DNA from 3 places in the Isoptericola aurantiacus genome. Region 2 is predicted to be linked to each of the others. Evidence: riboswitches for the same ligand, from Rfam matches in the RefSeq annotation. Region 2 holds a riboswitch; each other region holds the start of a gene.
What was found. A riboswitch is a leader RNA that binds a small molecule or an ion and turns the genes downstream of it on or off. The one in region 2 is predicted to bind cyclic di-AMP.

Region 1 (7,741 bases), on a different contig from region 2:
GTGGAACGGCGTGGCGATCGTCTCGCGCGCCGGGATCGACGACGTCGAGACGCAGTTCGCGGGCCAGCCGGCGTTCGGCACGCCGGACCAGGAGCCGCGCGTCGAGGCCCGCGCGCTGGGCGCCGTCTGCGGCGGGGTGCGCGTGTGGTCGCTGTACGTGCCGCACGGCCGGGCGCTGGACGACCCGCACTACGCCTACAAGCTGGCCTGGCTCGAGGCGCTGCGTGCCGACGCCGCCGCGCGGCTGCGGGCGGAGCCCGGTGCCCAGATCGCGCTCCTCGGGGACTGGAACGTCATCCCCCGCGACTCCGACGTCTGGGACGTGACGGCGTTCGAGGGCAGGACGCACGTCTCGACGCCCGAGCGGGAGGCGTTCGCCGCGTTCGAGCAGGCGGGGTTCGTCGAGGTGACGCGCGAGCACCTCCCGGCACCCGGCACGTACACCTACTGGGACTACCAGCAACTCGCGTTCCCGCGGGACAAGGGGCTGCGGATCGACTTCGCGTACGCCTCACCCGCCCTGGCGGACCGGGTCACCGGCGCCGCCGTCGACCGCGAGGAGCGCAAGGGCAAGGGAGCGAGCGACCACGTGCCGGTCGTGCTCGACCTCGCCTGAACCCTGTCACGACCCTGCCGTCCGGCGCCGAGAGGTTGACCCCCATGACCGACCGTCCCGAGGATCCCGAGGACCTGTCGTTCGCCACGCCCGGTCCGGGTGCGGACCCGCACGCCCGGGACGGCGTCGACGGTACGCAGCGTCCGTCCTCCGCCGCCGGAGCGCACGGCGCACGGCCGACGGCGGACGTCCGGCCGGCGGGCGACGGCGTCGCCGCTCCCGTGGACGACCCGGCGGTCTACGGGGCCCGCTGGGGAGCGCCGGGCGGGCCGACCCCGGCCGAACGCGCCGAGGCGCGACGTCGCGCGCGACGGTGGGTGGCGGGGACGCTGGGCGCGATCGTGCTGGTGGTGGCCGTCGCCGCAGGCGTCTCGTCCGTGACGACGCGGGCGCACGACGACGCCTGGGTCCCGCTGGCCGCGGACGTCACCGAACCGACCACCGCCAACGCGGTCCAGCTCGTGCTGGGTTCGTGCGTCGCCGAGGTGCCGCCCGACGCCGAGGTGGGGGTGGTGCAGGTGGTCCCGTGCACCTCCGAGCACTCGGCGCAGGTCGTGGGACGCACGGACTCCGCCCCGGACGAGGTCTGGCCCGGCGACGACGTCGTGGCCGCGCGCGCGGCACGGATCTGCACGCCGGACCTCCTGGGACCCCGGGCCGCGGGGGCGGGCGACGGCGTGGCGCTGGTCGTCTGGGCCCCCAGCGAGGCGTCCTGGGAGGCCGGCGACCGGACCGGGCTCTGCGTGGCGACCACCACAGCGCCGGCCACGGGTTCGCTGCTGGAGTGAGCCCGGTCACCCCGGTTGTGAAGGAAGCCGCGCGACCTGCACGGACGTCCCGCTCGGGCGCCTCGGTGCGCACGCTCCCATCGCACTTTCCGGGACACATCGGACAGCGTTTCCGGGCCTGATATCCGTGTTTCACCGGATATCACCGTGCAGTCGGACATCGTCTCGCCGACGAGATCCTCCACACCTCCTTCACCAGGAGGTCCGGGACTCGCCGTTATCTGATTGTGATCAGCCGTCGGGGCGCCGTTAACGTCGCTCCGTCGCCGGGAGACTCTCGGTGGCGGCCGGTCCGCAGCCGAGTGCTGCCGGCGGACCGGCGTCCTGATCAGCACCACGGCAGCAGCGGGAGAACCACTTTCGGGCGACACCATCGTCGTCCTCGGGGTTAAGCCGCCACCTGGCGGCGGGCCACTACTTCTCGGCCTCATCCGACAGCTCATCTCGCAGGCTCGAGAGGTACCCGATGCACTCCACCTCGATCGATCCTGCGCGCCCCGGCGCGGCAGTCGTCGCGAAAGCACCCTTCGTGCGCCGAGCGGTCGTCGCGATGACCCTCACCGGCGCGCTCGCCGGCGGCACCCTCGTCGCCGGTGCCGGCGCCGCCTCGGCGACGACCGACACAGCCACCACGACCACGACGGGCACGGTCGCCGCCGAGCAGACGCCGACGGTCCGCCTCGATCGGACCCGCAACAGTGCCCGCCAGGGCAAGGGCAGCACCAAGCCGAAGTTCACCGTCACCGTCCGCTCGGACGGCGCTGCGGTGAAGGGCAGAGCGGCCCTCTACATCCACGGCAGCAAGGTCGCCGCCAAGAAGCTCGGCGCCGACGGGACGACCAGCTTCCGGCCGCTGCTGAGGAACTACAAGCTCGGCCGGAACAAGGTCGTCGTCAAGGTCGCCCCGGCAGCCGTCACCGGGCTCGGCGACGTGACCAAGGTGCGCTTCGTCCAGCTCAAGGCCAAGGCAGCGCCGAACGTCGCCATTAAGCAGTCCCGCAAGTCCGGGACCAAGGGCAAGAGCGCGACCCGCCCCAAGTTCACCGTCAAGGCCGCCCGGTGGGGTGACCCCGTGCGCGGCCGGGTCGCGATCTCCGTCAAGGGCAAGCACGTCGCGACGAGGAAGCTCCACCACGGCAAGGCCACGTTCCGCCCCGGGTGGAACCACTACCGCGTCGGGAGGAACAAGGTCCGCGTCGCCGTCCTGCCGGCAGGCGGACAGGGTCTGCACAAGGTCGCCAAGGCCCGCTGGGTGAAGGCCAAGAAGAAGATCACCCGCGGGCAGAAGGTCGTTCGCGTCGCCAACCGCTACGTGGGCTACCGCTACACCTACGGCGGCACCTCGCCCAGCAGCGGGTTCGACTGCTCGGGCTTCACGTCCTATGTGTACAAGAAGGCGATCGGCAAGACACTGCCGCGCTCGTCCTCCGCGCAGCGGTCGGTCGGGCACCGCGTCGCCCGCAGCCACGCCAAGAAGGGCGACATCGTCTACACGCCCGGCCACGTGGCCATCTACGCCGGCAACGGTCGGGTCATCGAGGCGGCTCGCCCCGGCGTCGGCGTCGTCAAGCGCAGCATGTGGCAGGACAGCCCGACGTTCATCCGCGTCTGATCCGTCCCGCACCACCACGAGCGGCCCGCCCGTACCTGTCCGGTACGGGCGGGTCGCTCTCGTTCAGGAGAGCTCGAGCCCCTCGCCGCCGTCGGCGCGGTCGACGACGACCGTGCCGCCGTCGGGCACCTCCCCCGCCAGCAGCTTCCGGGCGAGCCGGTCGCCGATCTCGCGCTGCACGAGCCGCCGCAGCGGCCGCGCCCCGTAGGCGGGGTCGAATCCCTCGAGCGCCAACCACTCGCGTGCGGCGTCGGTGACGTCGAGCGTGATCCGTCGGTCGGCGAGCCGCCGTGCGAGCGCCTCGACCTGCAGGTCGACGATGCGTCCCAGCTCGGCGACGCTCAGCGCGTCGAACAGCACGACGTCGTCGAGCCGGTTGAGGAACTCCGGCTTGAAGGCGGCACGCACCGCCGTCATCACGCTCTCGCGCCGGGCCGCCTCGTCCAGCGTCGGGTCCACCAGGAACTGCGAACCCAGGTTCGAGGTCAGCACCAGGATGGTGTTGCGGAAGTCCACGGTGCGGCCCTGGCCGTCGGTGAGCCGGCCGTCGTCGAGCACCTGCAGCAGGATGTCGAAGACCTCGGGGTGGGCCTTCTCGACCTCGTCGAGCAGCACCACGGTGTAGGGCCGACGGCGGACCGCCTCGGTGAGCTGGCCGCCCTCCTCGTAGCCCACGTACCCCGGAGGAGCACCGACCAGCCGCGCCACCGAGTGCTTCTCGGAGTACTCGGACATGTCGATGCGCACCATGGCCCGCTCGTCGTCGAAGAGGAACTCCGCGAGCGACTTGGCGAGCTCGGTCTTGCCGACGCCGGTCGGTCCGAGGAACAGGAACGACCCGGTGGGCCGGTCGGGGTCGGCGACGCCGGCCCGCGAGCGCCGCACCGCGTCGGACACGGAGCGCACGGCGGCCTGCTGGCCGATGAGGCGGTGCCCGAGCATGTCCTCCATGCCGAGCAGCTTCTCGGTCTCGCCCTGCAGCATCCGGCCGGCGGGGATGCCGGTCCAGGCCGAGACGACCTCGGCCACCTCGTCCGCCCCGACCTTGTCGGCGATCATCGGTGCCTCCTGGGCGGTCTCCTCGGCGGCAGCCTCGGAGGCCTCGGCCTGCTCGGCCTCGACGAGCTCGCGCTCGACCGACGGGATCTCCCCGTACAGGAGCCGGGCGGCGGCCTCGAGGTCGCCCTCGCGCTGCAGGCGGTCGGCCTCGGTGCGCAGCTCGTCGATGCGGGCGCGCAGTTCACCGACGCGGTTGTGGCCGGCCTTCTCGGCCTCCCAGCGGGCCGTGAGCGCGGCGAGCTCCTCGCGGCGGTCGGCGAGGTCGGCGCGCAGCTTCTCGAGCCGCTCGCGCGCGGCGGCGTCCGCCGAACCCTCGGCGTCCTTGAGCACGACCTCCTCCATCTCGAGGCGTGTCACGGCACGCTGCAGCTCGTCGATCTCGACGGGTGAGGAGTCCATCTCCATGCGCAGCCGCGAGGCGGCCTCGTCGACGAGGTCGATGGCCTTGTCGGGGAGCTGGCGGCCGGTGATGTACCGGTCGGACAGCGCCGCGGCCGCCACGAGCGCGGAGTCGGCGATGGTCACCTTGTGGTGCGCCTCGTACCGCTCCTTGAGCCCGCGCAGGATCGCGACGGTGTCCTCCACGGACGGCTCGCCGACGAACACCTGCTGGAAGCGGCGCTCGAGGGCCGGGTCCTTCTCGATGTTCTCGCGGAACTCGTCGAGCGTCGTGGCGCCCACCATGCGCAGCTCGCCGCGGGCGAGCATGGGCTTGAGCATGTTGCCGGCGTCCATGGCGCCCTCGCTGCCCGCTCCGGCCCCGACGACGGTGTGCAGCTCGTCGATGAAGGTGATGACCTCGCCGTCGGAGGCGGTGATCTCCTCCAGGACGGCCTTGAGGCGCTCCTCGAACTCGCCGCGGTACTTGGCGCCGGCGACCATGCCGGCCAGGTCGAGGGCGACGAGCCGCTTGCCCTGCAGGGAGGTGGGCACGTCCCCGGCGACGATGCGCTGGGCGAGACCTTCGACGACGGCGGTCTTGCCGACGCCGGGCTCGCCGATGAGCACGGGGTTGTTCTTGGTGCGCCGGGACAGCACCTGCACGACGCGCCGGATCTCGGCGTCGCGGCCGATCACGGGGTCCAGGCGACCGTCGCGGGCCCGCTGGGTGAGGTCGCTGCCGTACTGCTCCAGCGCCTTGTAGGTGCCCTCGGGGTTCGGGCTGGCGACCCGGCCGTTCCCGCGGACGGCGGGCAGCGCGGAGCGGAGCGCGTCGGCGGTGGCGCCCGCGGCGGTCAGGGCCTGCGCGGCGGCGGACTGCCCGGCGGCGATCGCGATGAGCAGGTGCTCGGTGGAGACGTACTCGTCGCCGAGGGCTTCGGCCTCCTGGCCCGCGGCGGTCAGCACGGTCTGCATGGCGCGGGACGGCGTCGGCTGGGCGACGCCGCCACCGCTGGCCGCGGGCAGCGCCACGAGCGCGGCCCGCGTCTTCTGCCCGACCTGCTGGGGGTCGGCACCCACGGCCTCGAGCAGCCCGACGGCGACGCCCCCGGTCTGCTGCAGCAGCGCGGCCAGGAGGTGGACGGGTTCGAGCTGGGGGTTACCGGCCGCCGACGCCGACTGCACGGCGTCGCCGATGGCCTGCTGCGACATGGTCGTGAACTTGGTGTCCATGGATCCTCCGGGTCCGTCTGTGGGGTCTGACCGTGCCAACCTCGGCAAAGTTGAGTCTATTCCACTCAACTTCGGGCTGCCAGCCTGCGGGGTGCCAGGATCCGCGCGGTGGGTGATGCTGGTGGGGTGACCACCATCACGGACCTCCAGCCGCGGGCCCCGCAGCAGCCGGCCGACCGGCGGCACCGCCGGCCACGCGCCGTCGCTGCCGCGCTCGCGGCCCTCGTCGTGCTCGCGCTGGCGGGCTGCATGAAGATCGACATGGAGTTCACGCTGTCCGAGGAGGACACGGTCTCCGGGTCGATCGTCATGGCGATCTCGAACGACTTCGCCGACTCCGTCGGCATGGACCCGCAGGACCTGTGGGACTCGGCGAACCAGGGTGACGACTCGCTCACCGACGAGCTGCCCGAGGGATCGAGCGAGGAGCCGTACTCCGACGGCGAGTACACCGGCACGAGGATCACCTACGCCGACCAGCCGATCGAGTCGATGAGCACCGGCACCGACGAGCTCTCGATCACGCGCGAGGGGGACGAGTACGTCGTCCAGGGCGTCATGGACATGTCCGGGGCGGCGGAGGACGCCGAGGAGCTGGGCGACATGCCCGCCGACATGATGGAGGGCTTCGACATCCGCATCGCCGTGACCTTCCCCGGTGAGGTCGGCGAGACCAACGGCGAGGTCGACGGCACCACGGTGTCCTGGCACCCGCAGTTCGGTGAGAGCACCGAGATCCTCGCCCGGGGATCGGCCGTGGCCGGCGCCTCCGCGGGAGGGTCCGAGGACACCGACGAGGCCGCACCCGGCCAGGACGAGGCGACCGGCGGGAGCGCGGACGGCGACGACACCTCGGCCACCGACACGGCCGAGGTGTCCGACGAGTCAGGTTTTCCCTGGTGGATGGTCGGCCTGGTCCTCGGCCTGGCGATCCTCGGCGGCATCGTCGCGCTCGTGGTGCGCAACAACCGCGACCCGCGCCCGCCGTCGTCGGACCCGCAGGACGTGTTCGGACCGGGCGCACCCCGGGCGGACTACGGCCAGCCGCAGTCGCCCGCACCGCCGGTGATCCCGCCCCAGCAAGGACCTGCCGACCCGTACCGGCCGCCCGCCGACCCGAACAGCACCCCGCACGAACCGCGCTGACGTCCGGGTCGGTAGCCTCCCACCATGACGCAGCAGGACGCCGGCACCGACGCCGCGCCGAGCACCCCCTGGCACGACGACCTCCTCGGCCCGGGCTTCGAGGCCCGCACCCTCGACCTGCCCGACGGCGCGGAGGCCACCCTGGTGCGCCTCGCGCCGTCCGTCGCTCCGGGCGGTGAACCCGCACGGGTCGCGGTCCTGGCCGTCCACGGGTTTGTGGACTACTTCTTCCACCCGCACGTGGCGCACACGCTGGCCGACGCCGGGTACGCCTCCTACGCCGTCGACCTGCGTGGGCACGGACGCTCGTGGGACGCCCACGTCGCCGCGGACCGTGACCCGAACCAGGTGCCCGACATCTCCGTCTACGCCCAGGACCTCGACGTGGCGGCCGCGACGATCCGTGCCGCGGGCCACGAGCGCCTCGTCGTCCTGGGCCACTCCACGGGCGGCCTCGTCGCTCCCCTGTGGGCCGCGGGCCGCCCGGGGCGGGCCGACGCCCTGGTCCTCAACAGCCCGTGGTTCCGGCTCAACGAGCCCCGCCTCACGCGCTGGGCGGCGACCGCGCTGGTGGAGGCCGTCGCGCCCGTGGCCCCTCGCGCCGTCGTGAGCCACCTCGGCCCCGACTACGCGGCGGCCCTGCACGCCGACCACGGCGGGGAGTGGCAGTTCGACCCCGCGTGGAAGTGGCACACGCCGTTCGCGGTCCACGCCGCGTGGCTGCGCTCGGTCCTGCGGTCGCAACGTCGGCTGGCCCGCGGGTTGGACCTCGAGGTACCGGTGCTGGTGCTCGCCTCGGACCGGTCCAGCCGCGACGAGCACCTGGCCACGGACAGCGTGCTCGACGTGGCGGACATCCGCGCGCTGGCTCCGCGGCTCGGTGACGACGTCAGCTTCGTCACGATC
Region 2 (7,741 bases):
CGCGACCACGACCACCACGTCGTACTCCAGCTCCTCGAGCCATCGGCGACGCCGGACGTCGTCCCGCCACTGCCGTCTGTCGGTGCGGTGCTGATCCCCGTCGTACTCGATGACGACCCGCGCCTCCGGGTAGAGCAGGTCGCAGCGCTTGACGTAGGTGCCGTCGTCGAGCCGGACGACGGCGTTGACCAGGGGCCACGGAAGGCCGGCGTCGGTCAGCCGCAGCCGGGTACGGGTCTCCATGACCGAGTCGGTGCCGGGGCACATCCGCTCGATCTGCTCCCGGACCTGCGCGATTCCCTTGACCTTGCGAGTGCGGCGTGCCAGGTCGGCCAGCTCAGCGGTGCTCGTCAGCACGTCGCCGTACCGCATCATGGCGTCGCCGAGGATCACGACGTCGTCGGGCAGCCTGAGGTCGGCGGCCACGTGGACGAACGTCTGCGCGGGTGTCGTCACGGGCAGGCCGTCGACCGTGGTGACCTCCAGGAAATCCTGGCGGGTGCGGTGAGACACGACGTCGCGACGCTGCAGACGGTCGCCCTCCACCCGTGTGGCGACGTGGAGCGGCGCGTCGTCGGCCGCGGCCTCCCGCAGCGTCCACGGGACGTCGATCCCGTGCAGCCGCAGCGCTGTCACGTGGCTGAACACCACGCCGTCGTCCATCGCGACGTTCAGCGCACGGCACCGGGCGGCCAGATCGCCTCCGAAGCCTGAGGGCGACCGGAGTCCGTGGAACGGCCGGTCCAGCTCCGCCCGACGCAGCACCCGCGGCGGGAGGCCACGGGCCAACGCATCGGCGACGCGGAACGGCCGGCCCAGGCTCGGCGTCTCGCTGGGGTGTAGCAGGTTGTCCGATGTCCTGTGCAGCACACCCCGACCGTGGCACCACCGCGCTCCTGCCTGCAGGCGATTTCCACAGGCTCCCCCACGAGAGCCCTGTGGGTATGAAATCGACGGCCCGGATCGCTCCGAGGCCGTCGATTTCATACCCACAACGGAGGGGGTCAGGCGGCCGACTCCGCCTGCAGCTCCTCGTCGCACTTGCGGGTCACGACCAGCACCGGGCACTTGGAGTGGTGCAGCACCGCCTGGCTCGTCGAGCCCAGCAGCAGACCGCGGAAGCCCCCACGGCCCCGCGAGCCCACGACCACCAGGTCCGATGCCGCCGAGAACTCGGTGAGCAGCTCGGCACCCGAACCGTCGAGCACGTGCCGCTTGATCGTCAGCTCCGGGTGCTCGGCGCCGACCCGGTCGACGATCACGTCGAGCCCGGCCTTCACGTCCGCGAGCACCTGCTCGTGGTCGATCTGCGAGGGCAGCCAGGCCAGGACGCCCGCGCCGGACCCCAGCGGCACCCCGGCGACGGCCACCAGCTCGGCGCCCCAGGCCGAGGCCTGCTCGACGGCGTGCCGCAGCGCGACCTCCGCCGTCGGCGACCCGTCCACCCCGACCACGATCCGGCGCACCTCATGGACCGTGTCACCGTCCCGCCGTTCCGGATCGTCGTCGCCGGCCGGCTCGCGGTACGGCACGACGACCGTCGGGCAGTGGGCGTGCGCCGGCAGCGCCGACGACACGGTGCCGAGAAGCCGCTCGGTGAACCCGCCGCGACCGCGGGTGCCGACCACGGCCAGGCAGTGCTCCGCCGACAGCTCGACCAGGACACCCGCCGCGTCCCCCGTGGCGACGCTCGTCTCGATCGGCACACCCGTCGGCGCGATCCGTGTCTGCACCTCGGCCAGCACGGCCTTGGCACCCTCGGCGATGGCGGTGTCGTCCAGGGCCGCGTACCCGCCGTCGAGCGAGGCCGCCGTGAAGGACGGCAGCGAATAGCTGCACACGGCGTGCAGCGACCAGCCGACCCTGCCGGCGTACGCCGCGGCCCAGTCCAGGGCATGCAGGCTTGCCGCCGATCCGTCGACCCCGACCAGTACGACCTCTGGACGTGTCATGTCGCGCCTCCCGTCATGACCGGACCTCGGCGTCCGATGCCATCATGGTTCAAGCGTAGCGAAAGACGGCCGCAAGGTGCAGCAAAGCCGCCGGGAGTCGCCGAGGGCGCGCCGCACGCTCACCCCCGCCCGCGGGCACGTCGTCGACACCGGGACGCGACGACGCCCCGGCGCTCGTGGGGAGCACCGGGGCGTCGGTCGCAGCGACGGCGGGAGGTCAGCCCGTGACGCGCAGGTACGTGGGGCTGGACTGCCAGATGCCGGACTGGCGGACGGTCCACCCACCGGGGCGCGTCGCCTCGATCTGCTGGCCGTTGCCGATGTAGATCGAGATGTGACCCGGGGACCAGATGAGGTCGCCCGGCTGCGCCGACGAGCTCGAGATCTGCGTGGTGTTCGACGCGCTGAGGATCGCGCTGGACGAGTGGGGCAGCGAGATGCCGAGCTGGGCGTAGACATAGGTGACGAGGCCCGAGCAGTCGAAGCCCGACGGCGAGGCGCCGCCGACCACGTACGGCGTGCCGATGTAGCGGGCCGCGATCGACACGGCGGACGAGCCGCTCGTGCTGGCAGCGGGCGCCGTGCTCGTCTCGGTGCTGGTGGTCTCGGTCGAGGAGGTCTCGGTCGAGGTGGACTCGGTCGAGGTGGACTCGGTCGACTCGACGGCGGTGCGCTCGGCCGAACGCGACGGCGCGACCTCGCGCACCACCGGCTCGGGCTCGGGAGCGGCCTTGATGCCCGCCTTCTCGATCGACTTCGCCGTGACCTTCTCGACGTCCAGCTCGGCCTTGGCCGCGACCGTGACCACCGGCGCGGACTCCAGCGCCTCACGGGCCTGGTCGGTCAGCGCACCCAGGTCGACCGTGCTGAGCTTCTGAGCGGCGTCGGCGTCGACCGGCGCGGCCTGCGCAGCGGTGGCGCCACCGATCGTCGAGACCAGCAGACCACCGGCGGTGGCCACGACAGCGGCCCGGCGCCCAGCAGCCGCCGACGGCGCGGCGATCATCGGACGACGAGCGGCGCGGTGCCGGCCTCGCGTCGTAGTGCGTGCGTTCACGTCTTTCCTCTCCGTCCGCCTACGAAGTCAGCTGTCGGGTTCGGGTGGGAGAAAACACCCGGCCTCACGGTCCGTACGAACCATCAGGCTTCACCCCGAGGACACCGTCTCCGATGCCCGAAAGTGGGTCCCCCGCTCCTGCCATGGGTCTCGGCTCCCCGACCGGTGGCAGGACTCGGCGTCCGGACGGGGTTCGGCGAAATGCTCCACCGAACGAGTGAACGGTATCCGATCGTCGTCGCCATGTCACGTTTCGATCACGACGACGTCGGGAGCGTGTCGATCGGGGCTCGTCGAGGGCTTCCAGGGGGCCTCTGCGGCCAGCAGGGCGGCCCGAGGTACACGGACCGCGGGGTGCCGTGCCGAGGACGCAGAGGGCCCCGAGGCGCATGCCGCGCCTCGGGGCCCTCGGAGAGCTGTGCGTCCTGCCGTCAGCCGAGTCGGATGAACGTGGGGCTGGACTGCCAGATGCTGCGGAACTGGATCGTCTTGCCGGGACGCGGCGCGTCGATCTGGGAGTTGCCGCCCGCGTAGATCGCGACGTGGCCCGGGGACCAGATGAGGTCACCCGGCTGCGCGTCCGCCCGGGAGATCACGGTTCCGGAGTACCGCTGGTCCGAGGAGCTGCGGGGCAGCGAGATCCCGACCTGGGCGTAGACGTACTGCGTGAACCCGGAGCAGTCGAAGCCCGACGGCGAGGTGCCGCCGGAGACGTACGGGACGCCGACGTAGCGCGAGGCGACCGAGATCACGGAGGAACCGACCGCGGAGGCGGGGACCGACGTCGTCTCGGTGCTGGTGGTCTCGGTGGTGGACGTCTCGGTCGAGGTGGACTCGGTCGACTCCACGGCGGTGCGCTCGGCCGAACGCGACGGCGCGACCTCACGCACCGGCTCGGGCTCGGGAGCGGCCTTGATGCCCGCCTTCTCGATCGACTTCGCCGTGACCTTCTCGACGTCCAGCTCGGCCTTGGCCGCGACCGTGACCACCGGCGCGGACTCCAGCGCCTCACGGGCCTGGTCGGTCAGCGCACCCAGGTCGACCGTGCTGAGCTTCTGAGCGGCGTCGGCGTCGACCGGCGCGGCCTGCGCAGCGGTGGCGCCACCGATCGTCGAGACCAGCAGACCACCGGCGGTGGCCACGACAGCGGCCCGGCGCCCAGCAGCCGCCGACGGCGCGGCGATCATCGGACGACGAGCAGCGCGGTGCTTGCCACGCGAGGTGCGAGCAGTCACGTTCAACCTCTCCGGTCGCCTACGAGGTCAGCTGTCGGGTTCGGGTGGGAGAAAACACCCGGCCTCACGGTCCCTACGAACCATCAGGCTTCACCCCGAGGACACCGTCTCCGATGCCCGAAAGTGGGTCCCCCGCCCCTGCCGTGCGGTCATCCGTGGGCACCGGGACGGTGGCAGGGTTCGGCGTCCGTCCCGGTACTCACCAAACCGAATCCGGTGAGCGTGTCCGACCGTACCCGAACCGGATGGGGATGTCACGCTCCGATCACGACGGCCTCGTGGCCGACGGTCCGACCGCGCTCCGGGCGTCCGGGCGCCGGTCAGCCGGCTGCGACGAACAGGTGCTTGGCGAGGTCCTCCGGCAGCTCCAGCGCCTCGCTCCCGCCGACGGCCTGGATCGTGTAGGTGTCACCGGCCCGCTCGGCCTGGATCTGCACGCCGGGCGTCAGACCGACGCTCGCCAGCCGGGCGAGGAACTCGTCGTCCACCTGGACCGGCTCGGCGATGCGCTGCAGCACGAGCCCGTCGTCGCCGGGCCGCGCCAGCAGGTGCGCCGGCAAGGACTGCACGCCCTCGAGGAACGGGACGTCCTGGAACTGCTCGCCGAGCTCGGACAGACCCGGGATGGGGTTGCCGTACGGGTCCTGGTGAGGGTGGTCCAGCAGGGTCACCAGGCGACGCTCCACGAGGTCGCTCATCACGTGCTCCCAGCGGCACGCCTCGTTGTGCACGTGCTCCCAGTCGAGCTTGATCACGTCGGTGAGCAGGCGCTCGGCCAGCCGGTGCTTGCGCATGACCCGCACGGCCTTGGACCGGCCGGAGTCCGTGAGCTCCAGGTGCCGGTCCCCGGTGACGACGACGAGACCGTCGCGCTCCATGCGGGCGACCGTCTGCGACACCGTCGGCCCGGAGTGCCCCAGACGCTCCGCGATCCGTGCGCGCAGAGGCGTGATGCCCTCCTCGCCCAGCTCGTAGATCGTCTTGAGGTACATCTCGGTGGTGTCGATCAGGTCCGTCACGTCCGCTCCCGTCTTGAGGCCCGGGCCTAGTCTATTCGCACACACCCACGCTGCCGCGTCGCCCCCGGGACGGACGGCGCACCCGAGACACGGAGTCACCATGCCCCTGCAGATCCCCTCGTCGCTGCTGCCCTCGGACGGCCGGTTCGGCTCCGGCCCGTCGAAGGTCCGCACGGCCCAGGTGGACGCTGTGGCCGCGGCGGGCGACCCGACCCGGCCCGTCCTGGGGACCTCGCACCGCCAGGCACCCGTCAAGGACGTCGTGCACCGGGTCCGCACCGGTCTGGCGGACCTCTTCGACCTGCCGGACGGCTACGAGGTGGTGCTCGGCAACGGCGGGTCGACGGCGTTCTGGGAGGTGGCGACGGCGTCTCTCGTGCGCGAGCGGGCCCAGCACGCGACCTTCGGCGAGTTCGGGGCCAAGTTTGCCGCGGCGACGCGCCGCGCCCCGTTCCTCGCGGACCCCGAGGTCGTCGACGCAGCACCCGGCAGCGTCGCGTACCTGACGCCGTCGGACGCCGTGGACGTCTACGCCACCCCGCACAACGAGACCTCGACCGGCGCGATGGCGCCGGTGCGGCGCCCGGCCGAGGACGCCCTGCTGCTGACCGACGCGACGTCGGGCGCGGGCGCCCTGCCGGTGGACCTGCGCTCCACCGACGTCTACTACTTCGGCCCGCAGAAGGTGTTCGGGGCCGACGGCGGGCTGTGGCTCGCGTTGTGCAGCCCGGCCGCGATCGAACGGGCCGCGGAGGTCGAGGCGTCGGGCGGCGGACGCTGGGTGCCGGAGTTCCTGTCGCTGACGACGGCGCTGGAGAACTCGCGCAAGGACCAGACGCTGAACACGCCCGCGGTGGCCACGCTCGTGATGCTGGCCGAGCAGGTCGAGTGGCTGAACGGCCAGGGCGGCCTGGAGTGGTCGTCCCGGCGCTGCGCGACGTCGGCCGAGATCCTCTACGGCTGGGCCGACGCCCGCGAGTGGGCGACGCCGTTCGTCACCGTGCCGGCGGAACGCTCGACGGTGGTGGGCACCGTCGACCTGGACGACCGGATCGACGCGAGCGCCGTCGTCGCCCACCTGCGCGCGGCCGGCGTCCTCGACGTGTTCCCGTACCGCAAGCTGGGCCGCAACCAGCTGCGGGTCGGGATGTTCCCCGCCGTCGACCCCGACGACGTCGCGGCGCTGACCGCGTGCGTGGACCACGTCGTCGAGCGGCTGGTCTGAGCGGCGGTCAGGCGGCGGTCGCGACCTCGGGACGCGGCGCGTCGAGGTAGACGACCTCCAGGTGCGGGCGGCGTGTCAGCCGGTACCGCACCCGCAGCCGCCAGCTCCGCACCGCCCAGAGGGTCGCGGCCGACGCCACGGCGAACGTCGTCACCGATCCGACGAGGATCGCCTGGCGCGGACCGAACGCCTCCCCGATCCAGCCCACCACGGGCGACCCGATCGGCGTCGAGCCGAGGAAGACCATCATGTAGAGCGCCATGACACGCCCGCGCATCACGGGGTCGACGGAGGTCTGGATGGTGGAGTTCGCGGCCGTCATCATGGTCAGGGCCGCCAGGCCGACGGGGATGCAGGTCAGGACGTAGCCGAGGTAGGAGGGCATCAGGGCGTTGACGGCCGTGGCCACGGCGAACCCGAACGCGGCCCCGATCACCAGCCGGACCCGCGGGCGCTCGCGACGGGCGGCCAGCAGCGCCCCGGCCAGCGACCCGATCGCCAGGACGGAGCCGAGCAGGCCGAACTCCTGCGCGCCCCGCCCGAACTCGACCCGCGCCATCATCGCGCTGGTGAGCTGGAAGTTCAGGCCGAAGGTCGACACGACCGCCATCACGACCATGATCACCACGATGTCCGACCGGCCCCGCACGTAGCGCAGCCCCTCGCGGATCTGTCCCTTGGCGCGGGGTGCGCGTTCCTTGGTCCACATCGCGGCCGGCCTCATGACCGCGACGGCGGCGATCGTGGCCGCGAAGGTGACCCCGTTGACGACGAACACCCACCCCGGCCCGACGGCGGCGATGAGCAGCCCGGCTACACCTGGTCCGACGAGGCGTGCGGCGTTGAACGACGCGCTGTTCAGGCCGACGGCGTTGGCCAGGCGCTGCGGCGGGACGAGCTCGGCGACGAAGGTCTGGCGCACCGGGTTGTCGAACGCCGTGGCGAACCCGAGCCCGAGGGCGAACGCGTAGACGTGCCACAGCTCGGCGTTCCCGGAGAGCACCAGCGCGCCCAGCCCCAGGGCGAGCAGCCCCATCGCGCCCTGCGTGGCCATGAGGAGGCGCCGGCGGGGCAGTCGGTCGGCGAGGAGTCCGGTCCACGGCCCGATCAGCAGGAAGGGCACGAACTGCAGCGCCGTGGTGATGCCGACGGCGACGCCCGAGTCGTGGGTCAGGACGGTGAGCACCAGCCAGTCCTGCGCGATCCGCTGCATCCACGTGCCGACGTTGGCGACGAGTGCGGCGCCGAACCAC
Region 3 (7,741 bases), on a different contig from region 2:
CCCGTGGCGGCCATCTGCCACGGACCGTGGGCGCTCGTCGAGGCGGGCGTCGTCGCCGGCAAGACCCTCACCACGTACCCGTCCCTGCGGACCGACGTGCGCAACGCCGGCGCCGCCCACTGGCGCGACGAGCCCGTCGTCGTGGACGACGCCGAGGGCTGGACGCTGATCACCTCGCGCACCCCGGACGACCTCGAGGACTTCCTCGGCGCGATCGACACGGCGCTCGGCGCCGGCTGACCGGGGCGCGGACCGCTCACAGCGTGCCGGTCGGGTGGGGCCGGGGCGTCCGGTCAGGCCGGTGCCTCCGGGCGCAGGCGCAAGATCTCGGTCACCCCGAAGACCCGGGCGACCCGACGCTCCCCCGCGGAGAGCGCGGAGCCGGCACGTGCGACGTCGAGCACCTCCGGGGAGCCGACGCGGTGGGTCACCCCCGCGACGGTGACCTCGGCACGACCGGCGGCGAGCACGTTGCGGACCCAGTCGGCCCCGGAGCCGTACGGCAGGAGCGTGAGGAAGCCGTCCTTCGTGACCTCCACCCCGATCGGGGTGACGTACTCGCGGCCGGAGGTGCGGCCCACGTGGCGGATCGCCGCGGCGGAGGCCCCGGGCCGGCCGGCGGTGCGCAGGGCCCGGGGGTTGGTGAACCGTCGGTTCACCCGCCGCACGAACCGCAGGCCCGGCTCCCACCGGGTCCGCATCGTCACGACGAGCCCGGCGAGAAGCGCCGCCCCGACGGCCACGACGGCGCCCACGACGCCCAGCAGCTGTCTCATGACGCCCCTCCTTCGCACGACGGCCCGTTCCTTACAACGTAAGGTACCGCCGCCGCGCCGCCGCGGCAAGGGTCGTCAGGACTGCAGCCGGAGCTCGACGACGGGCACCACGCGCCGCCAGTCCTCCTCGCCCTGCTCGGCCGCGAGGGGTTCCGCCCACTCCGTGACGACCGGCTCCAGCGCCGACCACGGCGCCGGGTTGTCCTTCGCGTACCGGCGGAGCATCTCCGCGCCCTGGTCCGGCGGCAGCGGGTGCGCCGTCGCGCGCACGTCCCGCCGTCGTCCGGTCGAGACCAGGACGCGCGGCTCGGCCAGCACGTTGCGGTACCACTGCGAGCGCGGCCCCAGGCCCGCCACCACCCGGATCGTGCCCGGCGTCGGGCGCTCGCTCACCTCCAGGACGACGAACCGCGGCTCGCCGCTGCTGCGCCCCCGGTGCTGCAGCAGCAGCATGCGCGACCCGAGGAGGAACCCCAGGCCCGCGCGGTACAGCCGGATCGGTGCGCGGACGGCCCACCGGGTGTGCAGGATCCGCGAGAAGACGGTGCGCGCCATGGGCCGAGCGTAGCGACCGTCGCGGAGCGCGGCTCGGCCGCGACCTGGAGGCGCTAGCGACGCTCCGGCGTCGAACGCCGCAGGTACCCCCACGCGAGCACCACGCACACCGCGCCGTTGACCAGGCCGAACGTCACGTCCGCCGGCCCGTGCATCCCCCGGTACAGGCGGGACACGGCGACGGCGAAGGGGATCAGCACGCACACGACGGTGACGACGGCGCGCAGCACCGGGTGCGTGATGCGCTGGGCCAGCAGGGCGAGGGTGAACCACAGCGCGGTCGAGGCGCCGGTGTGCCCGCTGGGGAAGCTCGACGTCGGCGGCGCCTCGTCGAGGTGCTTCACGTCCGGGCGCTCCCGCGTGACCAGCGCCGACGCCGTGATGAACACCAGCGACTGGACGGAGACCGCCAGCGCCGGCACCGCGGCGAACCACCACTGGCGGGTGCGCCACCACACCAGCGCGACGGTCAGGACCGTCACGCCGATGACGACCTCGGTCATGCCGAGCCTGCCCACCCACTCGCTGACGGTGTTCATCGTGGGGGTCCGATGGTCCGCGAACCACTGCTCGACCGGGTTCCCGGCCGGCAGGTCGTTCAACGGCCCGACGATGAGGAACCCCACCCCGACCAGGGCGGCCCAGAGCGCGACGGCGGGCAGCAGCACCCGCATCGCGGCGTCCCGGGCGGCCTGCTTGACGGTGGGACGGGACGTGTCGAGCTCGTAGCGGTGCACGAACGTGCTCATCGGACCTCCTGGTCGTCGATGGTGGTGGTGGCGTTCCACCCGGAGTAGCCCAGGTAGGAGGCGCCGGCGACGGTCGCGCCGAGCAGCATGCCGGCGACGATGTCGGACGGGTAGTGGACGCCGAGGAAGACGCGGTGCGCCGCGGTGACCACGGCGAATACCCCGGCAGCCGCCGGGACGACGACGCGGCCCCGGCGGCCCAGGAGCGGCCAGACCAGCAGGGTCAGCGTCACCGCGGCGTTGGTCGAGGCCATGGCGTGCCCCGAGGGGAAGCTGTAGCCGGGCGCGGTGGTGATGGCGGCGTCGACGACGGGGCGGACGCGCCCCACGACCTCCTTGGTGAGCGTGGCCAGGCCCCACGAGGCGAGCATCGTGCCGAAGGCCCACAGGGAACGGGTCGCGAGACCGTGCCGCCGCCACGTCCACAGGCACACGGCACCACCGGCGAGGATCACCCAGCGAGGCTGCGTCAGCTCCTGCCACACCAGGAGGGCGCTCTGGAACCCGGGGTGCTCGCGCGTGAACGTGGTGGCCGCGGCGACGGCGGCCTGGTCGGCGTCCTGGAGGTCGCCGTTCGTGCGCACCAGCCAGGCCAGCACGAGCACCGGCACGAAGCCGGCCAGGCCGAAGGCTCCGGCGCGCATCAGGGCGCGGGTGCGGGTCGAGGTTCTGGGCATCAGCGGACACTAGCCCGGTGTCCGGCTGATCGCAGCCGGACGGATGCCGAGGTGTCCCGGACGAGACGGTTCGGCGGCCTCAGGATCCCCGGCGCGGTCCGGGGCGCCCGGGTCGCACGGCGCGGAGCGAGTTGAGGATCGCCAGCAGGTCGACCCCCTCCTGGCTCAGTGCTCCCAGCACCGCGGGGACGGCACCGGTCGCCGCCACGAGCATCAGCACCACCGACAGCCCGATGCCGAGCCAGATGCTCTGGAGCGCCACGGTCATCGTGCGCCGACCGACCTGGACGGCGGTGGCGACCTTGGTGAGGTCCTCGGTGAGCACGACGACGTCGGCGGACTCGCTCGCCGCCGTCGAGCCCCGCGCACCCATCGCCACCCCGACGTCCGCGGCCGCGAGGAACGGGGCGTCGTTCACCCCGTCCCCGACGGCGAGCACGGGCCGCACCGGGAGCGTGCGCACGATCCGGACCTTGTCCTCGGGAAGGCACTCCGCGTGCACCTGGGTGAGCCCCACGGACCGGGCGACGTGCTCCGCCGTCGAGCGGGCGTCACCCGTGACCATGAGCCGCTCGGAGACTCCCAGCCAGGCCAGCTCGGTCATCGTGGTCGGGGCGTCCGGCCGGGGCAGGTCGCTCATCACCAGCGCCCCCGCGAAGCCGCCGTCGATCCCCACGTACACGGCCAGCTCCCCCGGTCCCAACGCTTGCTCCTCGACGTCGCCGACGGCCCGGGCCACGCGGGCGCGCTTGCCGACGACGACGTCGTGGCCCCCGACCTTGGCCACCACACCGTGGGTCGCCTCCTCCTCGGCCTCCGAGGCGGTACCGAGGCGCAGCCCCCGGTCCTCGGCGGCCGCACGGACCGACGTCGCCAGCACGTGCGACGAGTACTGCTCGGCCGAGGCCGCGAGCCGCAGCACGTCGTCCGCGTCCCACGGCGCCCGGGGGTGCACGGCGCGAAGCTCGGGGCGTCCGGTGGTGATCGTCCCGGTCTTGTCGAAGGCGGCGGCGCGGACCGCGGACAGCCGCTCGAGGGTTCCGGCGTCCTTGACGATGACGCCGGCGTGGGCCGCCCTGCTCATCCCCCCGAGGAACGCCACGGGCGCCGCGATGAGCAGCGGACACGGGGTGGCGACCACCAGCACCTCCGCGACCACCGTGGCGTCGCCGTGGTACCACCAGGCCAGACCCGCCACCAGGAAGGCGAACGCGGTGAACGGCACCGCGTAGCGGTCGGCCAACCGCACCACGGGCGCCCGGGACTCGGCCGCCTCGGTGACCATGGCGACGATGCGGGTGTACTGGCTGTCCGCGGCGGCCGCGGCCGCCCGGACCACGACGGCGTGCTCGGTGTTCAGCGTCCCGGACAGCACCGGGTCGCCCGCGTAGCGCGTGACGGGGAGGCTCTCGCCGGTCAACGACGACTCGTCGAGGTCGACCTCGGCGCTCAGGAGCTCGCCGTCCACCGGGACGACCTCCGCCGGGCGGACCAGCAGACGGTCCCCGGGCAGCACCTCCTCCACCGGGACGTCGGTCACGAGGTCGTCGCGGTCGAGACGGTGCGCGCGGTTCGGGGCGCGCTCCAGCAGGGCGCGCAGCTCGTGCCGCGCACGGCGGGCGGCGTAGTCCTCGAGCGCCTGCCCACCCGTGAGCATGAGGACGACGACGAGCGCCGCGACGTACTCACCGACCACGACCGTGGCGACGATCGCCGTGACGGCGAGCAGGTCGACCCCCCACCGACCCGCCAGGAGGTCGCGGGCCATGCGAGTGGCGACCCGTGCTGCCACGAGGAGCGCCCAGCCGGATCCGAGCCACTGCATCGCCTCCTGCTGACCCGCGGCGAACAGCACGAGGACGACGGCGCCGACCGCGAGGGTCGCGAAGACCAGCGGGTAGCGGCGCAGCAGACGGCGGCCGCGCCGCGCGGAACCGGTCGCGACGAGCGTCTGCGACGGCGGCGGGTAAACCATGCTCCATCCTCGCGCCCTCCGCACCGACTGGCTCCCGGGACACCCTCTGCGACGGTCGGCGGGCACGTCGCGCCGGGCGACCGTGACCGAATCGTGACAACTCGAGGTCGCGGGGATAGGGTCCAGACATCTCACGTGCCGTGAGCCGTCCGGGCGGGCGCCGAGCCCTGTCACCGCCCCGGACCTCCGACGACATCGACGACAGGGACGGGGGACCCACTTCCGGGCACCAGAGGTGCCCTCGGGGTGAAGCCGTGCAGGCACCGCCTGCCGGCCGGGTCAGTCTCCGACCCGAACCCGACAGCTAACCCCGCAGGCGCCAGGAGATCCGACATGCCCACGCGAACGTACCGGCGCGGTACCGCGCACACCGGGCCCGAGGCCGCACCGCACGCCCTGCCCCGGGGACGTCGATGAGGCACGCGCGCGAGGCGAGCGACCCTCGCCCGCCGGCCCTGCCCGCCACGAGGTCCGCACGTCACGGCCGCGGCAGGCACGTCGCCGGCCCAGCCCGACGCCGCGGGCCGACCTGGTCCTCCCTCGCCCCCACGAGCTGGCCGCTGAGCCTCGGCATCGGGCTCGTGGTCACCATGGCCACCACCACGGGCCTCGCCGCGACCCCCGGTGCCACCGGCGCCGTCCCGGAGGCGCAGCGCGCGGACCCCGACCCGGCGGTGTCCGGCGTCCGCGCGCCCCACGACGTCGCGGCCGACGACGGCGTCGTCCAGCGCGCCGCCCTGATGGCCGATCGCGGTCAGGCCGCCTCGCGCAGCGGAGCCCGGACCGCACCCCGGTCGTCCGCCGTCGTCGTGCCGAAGGACGCCACCCTGCCGGCGGAGCAGCTCACGATCGACGTCGACGCCGCTCCCGAGCCGCCGGTGCTGCCCGGTTGCGACGGCCAGGCCACCGGCGCGGGCAGCAACGGGTACATCTCCTCGAGCGAGATGTGCTCCCTGTGGGACGGCGGACCGTCGGTCCGCGCGGACGCCGCGGTCGCCCTCGCCCGGCTCAACCAGGTCTTCCGCGCCACGTTCGGCGAGAACATGTGCGTCACCGACGGCTACCGCAGCTACAGCCAGCAGGTGGCGACCCGGGCGGCCAAGGGCAGCCTGGCGGCCCCTCCCGGCACGTCGAACCACGGCTGGGGCCTGGCCGTGGACCTGTGCCCGGAGACCTACTCCGGGAGCCGCTACGACTGGCTCCGCGCCAACGCCCCGGCCTTCGGCTGGGACAACCCGGCCTGGGCCCGCACCGGCGGGTCCAAGTACGAACCCTGGCACTGGGAGTTCACCGCCGCCGTCACGGCGATGGGCGGGGTGTCCTGACCGGAGGCCCTCGCCTCGACGCACGAGCGCCCGGACCCTCCGACGAGGGTCCGGGCGCTCGTGGCGCGGGGGCCGGATCAGCTCCGGCCGGCGTCGATCAGGCGCGGACGCGACGGCGCAGGAACAGGAAGCTCCCGCCGGCGGCGATCAGCAGCACGGCACCGAGGGCCAGCCAGGCCGTCGGGGCACCCGTCGTCGCCAGCTCCGACCCGGTGGCGGAGGCGTCCGCGGTGTCCGCGACCGGCTCGGCCGAGGTGTCGGTGTCGACGGCGACCGCCTGCTCGGCCACGGCGTCGTCCTCGGTCTCGACCGGCTCCAGCTCCTCGACGCCGTCGGTGACCTGGGGCCCGGCGTCGGTCGGGTAGGCGATCTCGACCTGCAGCTCCGGGTTGACCCGCAGGGTCGCGGAGACGTCGCCGAGCGTCCAGGCGTACTCGCCCTCGCTCCGCGTCCAGGTCCCGTCCACCAGGGCCCAGTCCGGGAAGGCCGACGGCGTGCCGTCCTCCTCCAGCTCGGCACCGGGCCACAGGACGCTGCCGGTGAGACGGCCGTCGACGAGCTCACCCAGCTCGATCTCCGTCGTGTTCGTGCCGTCGGTCAGCTCGAGGTAGGCCGTGTTGCCGGTGGACTCGTTCTGCGGGTCGGACAGGTAGACGTCGAAGAGGATCCACGGGACGCCGTCGACGCTCGTGGACGAGACGGTCGACCCCTCCAGCGAGAGCCCGTCACCGGTGTCCGTGCCGTCGGCGTCCTCACCCTCGGTGCCCTCGGACTCCTCGATCACGATGTCGACGTTCGCACCGCCCCAGTTGCCGGCGAGGTCGAACGCACCGACCCGGACGGTGTAGCTGCCGGCGGGCAGGTCGGTCGGGAGCGCCCAGCTGCCCGTCCACGACGCCTCGCCGATCGCGGTGGCGGCCGACGTCGACCCGATCGGCCCGTAGAACGTGCCGTCCTTGTAGAGGTTGGCGCCGATGCGGCGCAGCAGCGTGTTGTCGGTCGCGGTGAGGACGACGTCGCCCGCCTCGTCGGCCGACGTCGACGCCCCGGCGGTCGGCGCGGTGATCTCCACGACCGGGCGCTCGTTGTCGAGGACGAACTCGACGGTCGTCGTGTTCCCGAGGGCGTCGCTCACGACCAGCGTGTTCGTGCCCTCGACGGCGCCGAAAACGCCGGGCTTGACGAAGTTCAGGTCGGACCAGACGTCGTCCGTCAGGTCCTTCTCCACGCCGTTGAGCGTCAGGCCGGCGACCTTCGAGGCGTCGTGCAGCTTGAAGCTCACGGAGCGGTAGTGGCCGTCACCGCCGATGGTGTCGTCCTTGGTGGTGACCGTGGGACCGGTCGTGTCGAGCACGAACTCCATCGCGGTCGTGTTGCCGAGCACGTCGAAGGCGACGATCGTGTTGTCGCCCTCGACGCCGCCGAACGTGCCGGGCTTGACGCCGTTGACGTCCGACCAGACGTTGTCCGTGAGGTCCTTGACCACACCGTTGAGCTCGACCTTGTCGACCTTCGAGCCGTCGTGCAGCTTGAAGCTCACCTCGCGGAAGCGGCCGTCCGCACCCTGCGAGCCCGGCTTCACGGTGATCTCCGGGCCGGTCGTGTCGAGCACGAACTCCAGCGTGGTCTCGTTGCCGAGGGCGTCGCTCACGACCAGCGTGTTCGTGCCCTCGACGGCGCCGAA

Region 1: another riboswitch for cyclic di-AMP. It lies ahead of ACIQLL_RS02860 (C40 family peptidase); the one in region 2 lies ahead of ACIQLL_RS12210 (C40 family peptidase).
Region 3: another riboswitch for cyclic di-AMP. It lies ahead of ACIQLL_RS04245 (M15 family metallopeptidase); the one in region 2 lies ahead of ACIQLL_RS12210 (C40 family peptidase).

Annotation. Positions count from the first base shown of each region.
Region 1 is NZ_JBJBAE010000001.1:634,987-642,727, forward strand. Features, by position in the region: gene ACIQLL_RS02850 (exodeoxyribonuclease III) at 1-616, shown strand, start outside; gene ACIQLL_RS02855 (septum formation family protein) at 661-1,404, shown strand; cyclic di-AMP (ydaO/yuaA leader) riboswitch at 1,725-1,868, shown strand; gene ACIQLL_RS02860 (C40 family peptidase) at 1,871-3,016, shown strand; gene clpB (ATP-dependent chaperone ClpB) at 3,080-5,689, opposite strand; gene ACIQLL_RS02870 (LppM family (lipo)protein) at 5,816-6,835, shown strand; gene ACIQLL_RS02875 (alpha/beta hydrolase) at 6,860-7,741, shown strand, end outside.
Region 2 is NZ_JBJBAE010000003.1:501,966-509,706, forward strand. Features, by position in the region: gene ACIQLL_RS12195 (DUF559 domain-containing protein) at 1-870, opposite strand, end outside; gene ACIQLL_RS12200 (universal stress protein) at 1,005-1,952, opposite strand; gene ACIQLL_RS12205 (C40 family peptidase) at 2,170-3,009, opposite strand; cyclic di-AMP (ydaO/yuaA leader) riboswitch at 3,012-3,175, opposite strand; gene ACIQLL_RS12210 (C40 family peptidase) at 3,441-4,244, opposite strand; cyclic di-AMP (ydaO/yuaA leader) riboswitch at 4,247-4,435, opposite strand; gene ACIQLL_RS12215 (metal-dependent transcriptional regulator) at 4,565-5,263, opposite strand; gene serC (phosphoserine transaminase) at 5,364-6,488, shown strand; gene ACIQLL_RS12225 (MFS transporter) at 6,496-7,741, opposite strand, start outside.
Region 3 is NZ_JBJBAE010000001.1:915,116-922,856, forward strand. Features, by position in the region: gene ACIQLL_RS04215 (type 1 glutamine amidotransferase domain-containing protein) at 1-240, shown strand, start outside; gene ACIQLL_RS04220 (nitroreductase family deazaflavin-dependent oxidoreductase) at 294-776, opposite strand; gene ACIQLL_RS04225 (nitroreductase family deazaflavin-dependent oxidoreductase) at 852-1,331, opposite strand; gene ACIQLL_RS04230 (phosphatase PAP2 family protein) at 1,385-2,080, opposite strand; gene ACIQLL_RS04235 (phosphatase PAP2 family protein) at 2,077-2,757, opposite strand; gene ACIQLL_RS04240 (heavy metal translocating P-type ATPase) at 2,837-4,732, opposite strand; cyclic di-AMP (ydaO/yuaA leader) riboswitch at 4,941-5,045, shown strand; gene ACIQLL_RS04245 (M15 family metallopeptidase) at 5,323-6,057, shown strand; gene ACIQLL_RS04250 (Ig-like domain-containing protein) at 6,155-7,741, opposite strand, start outside.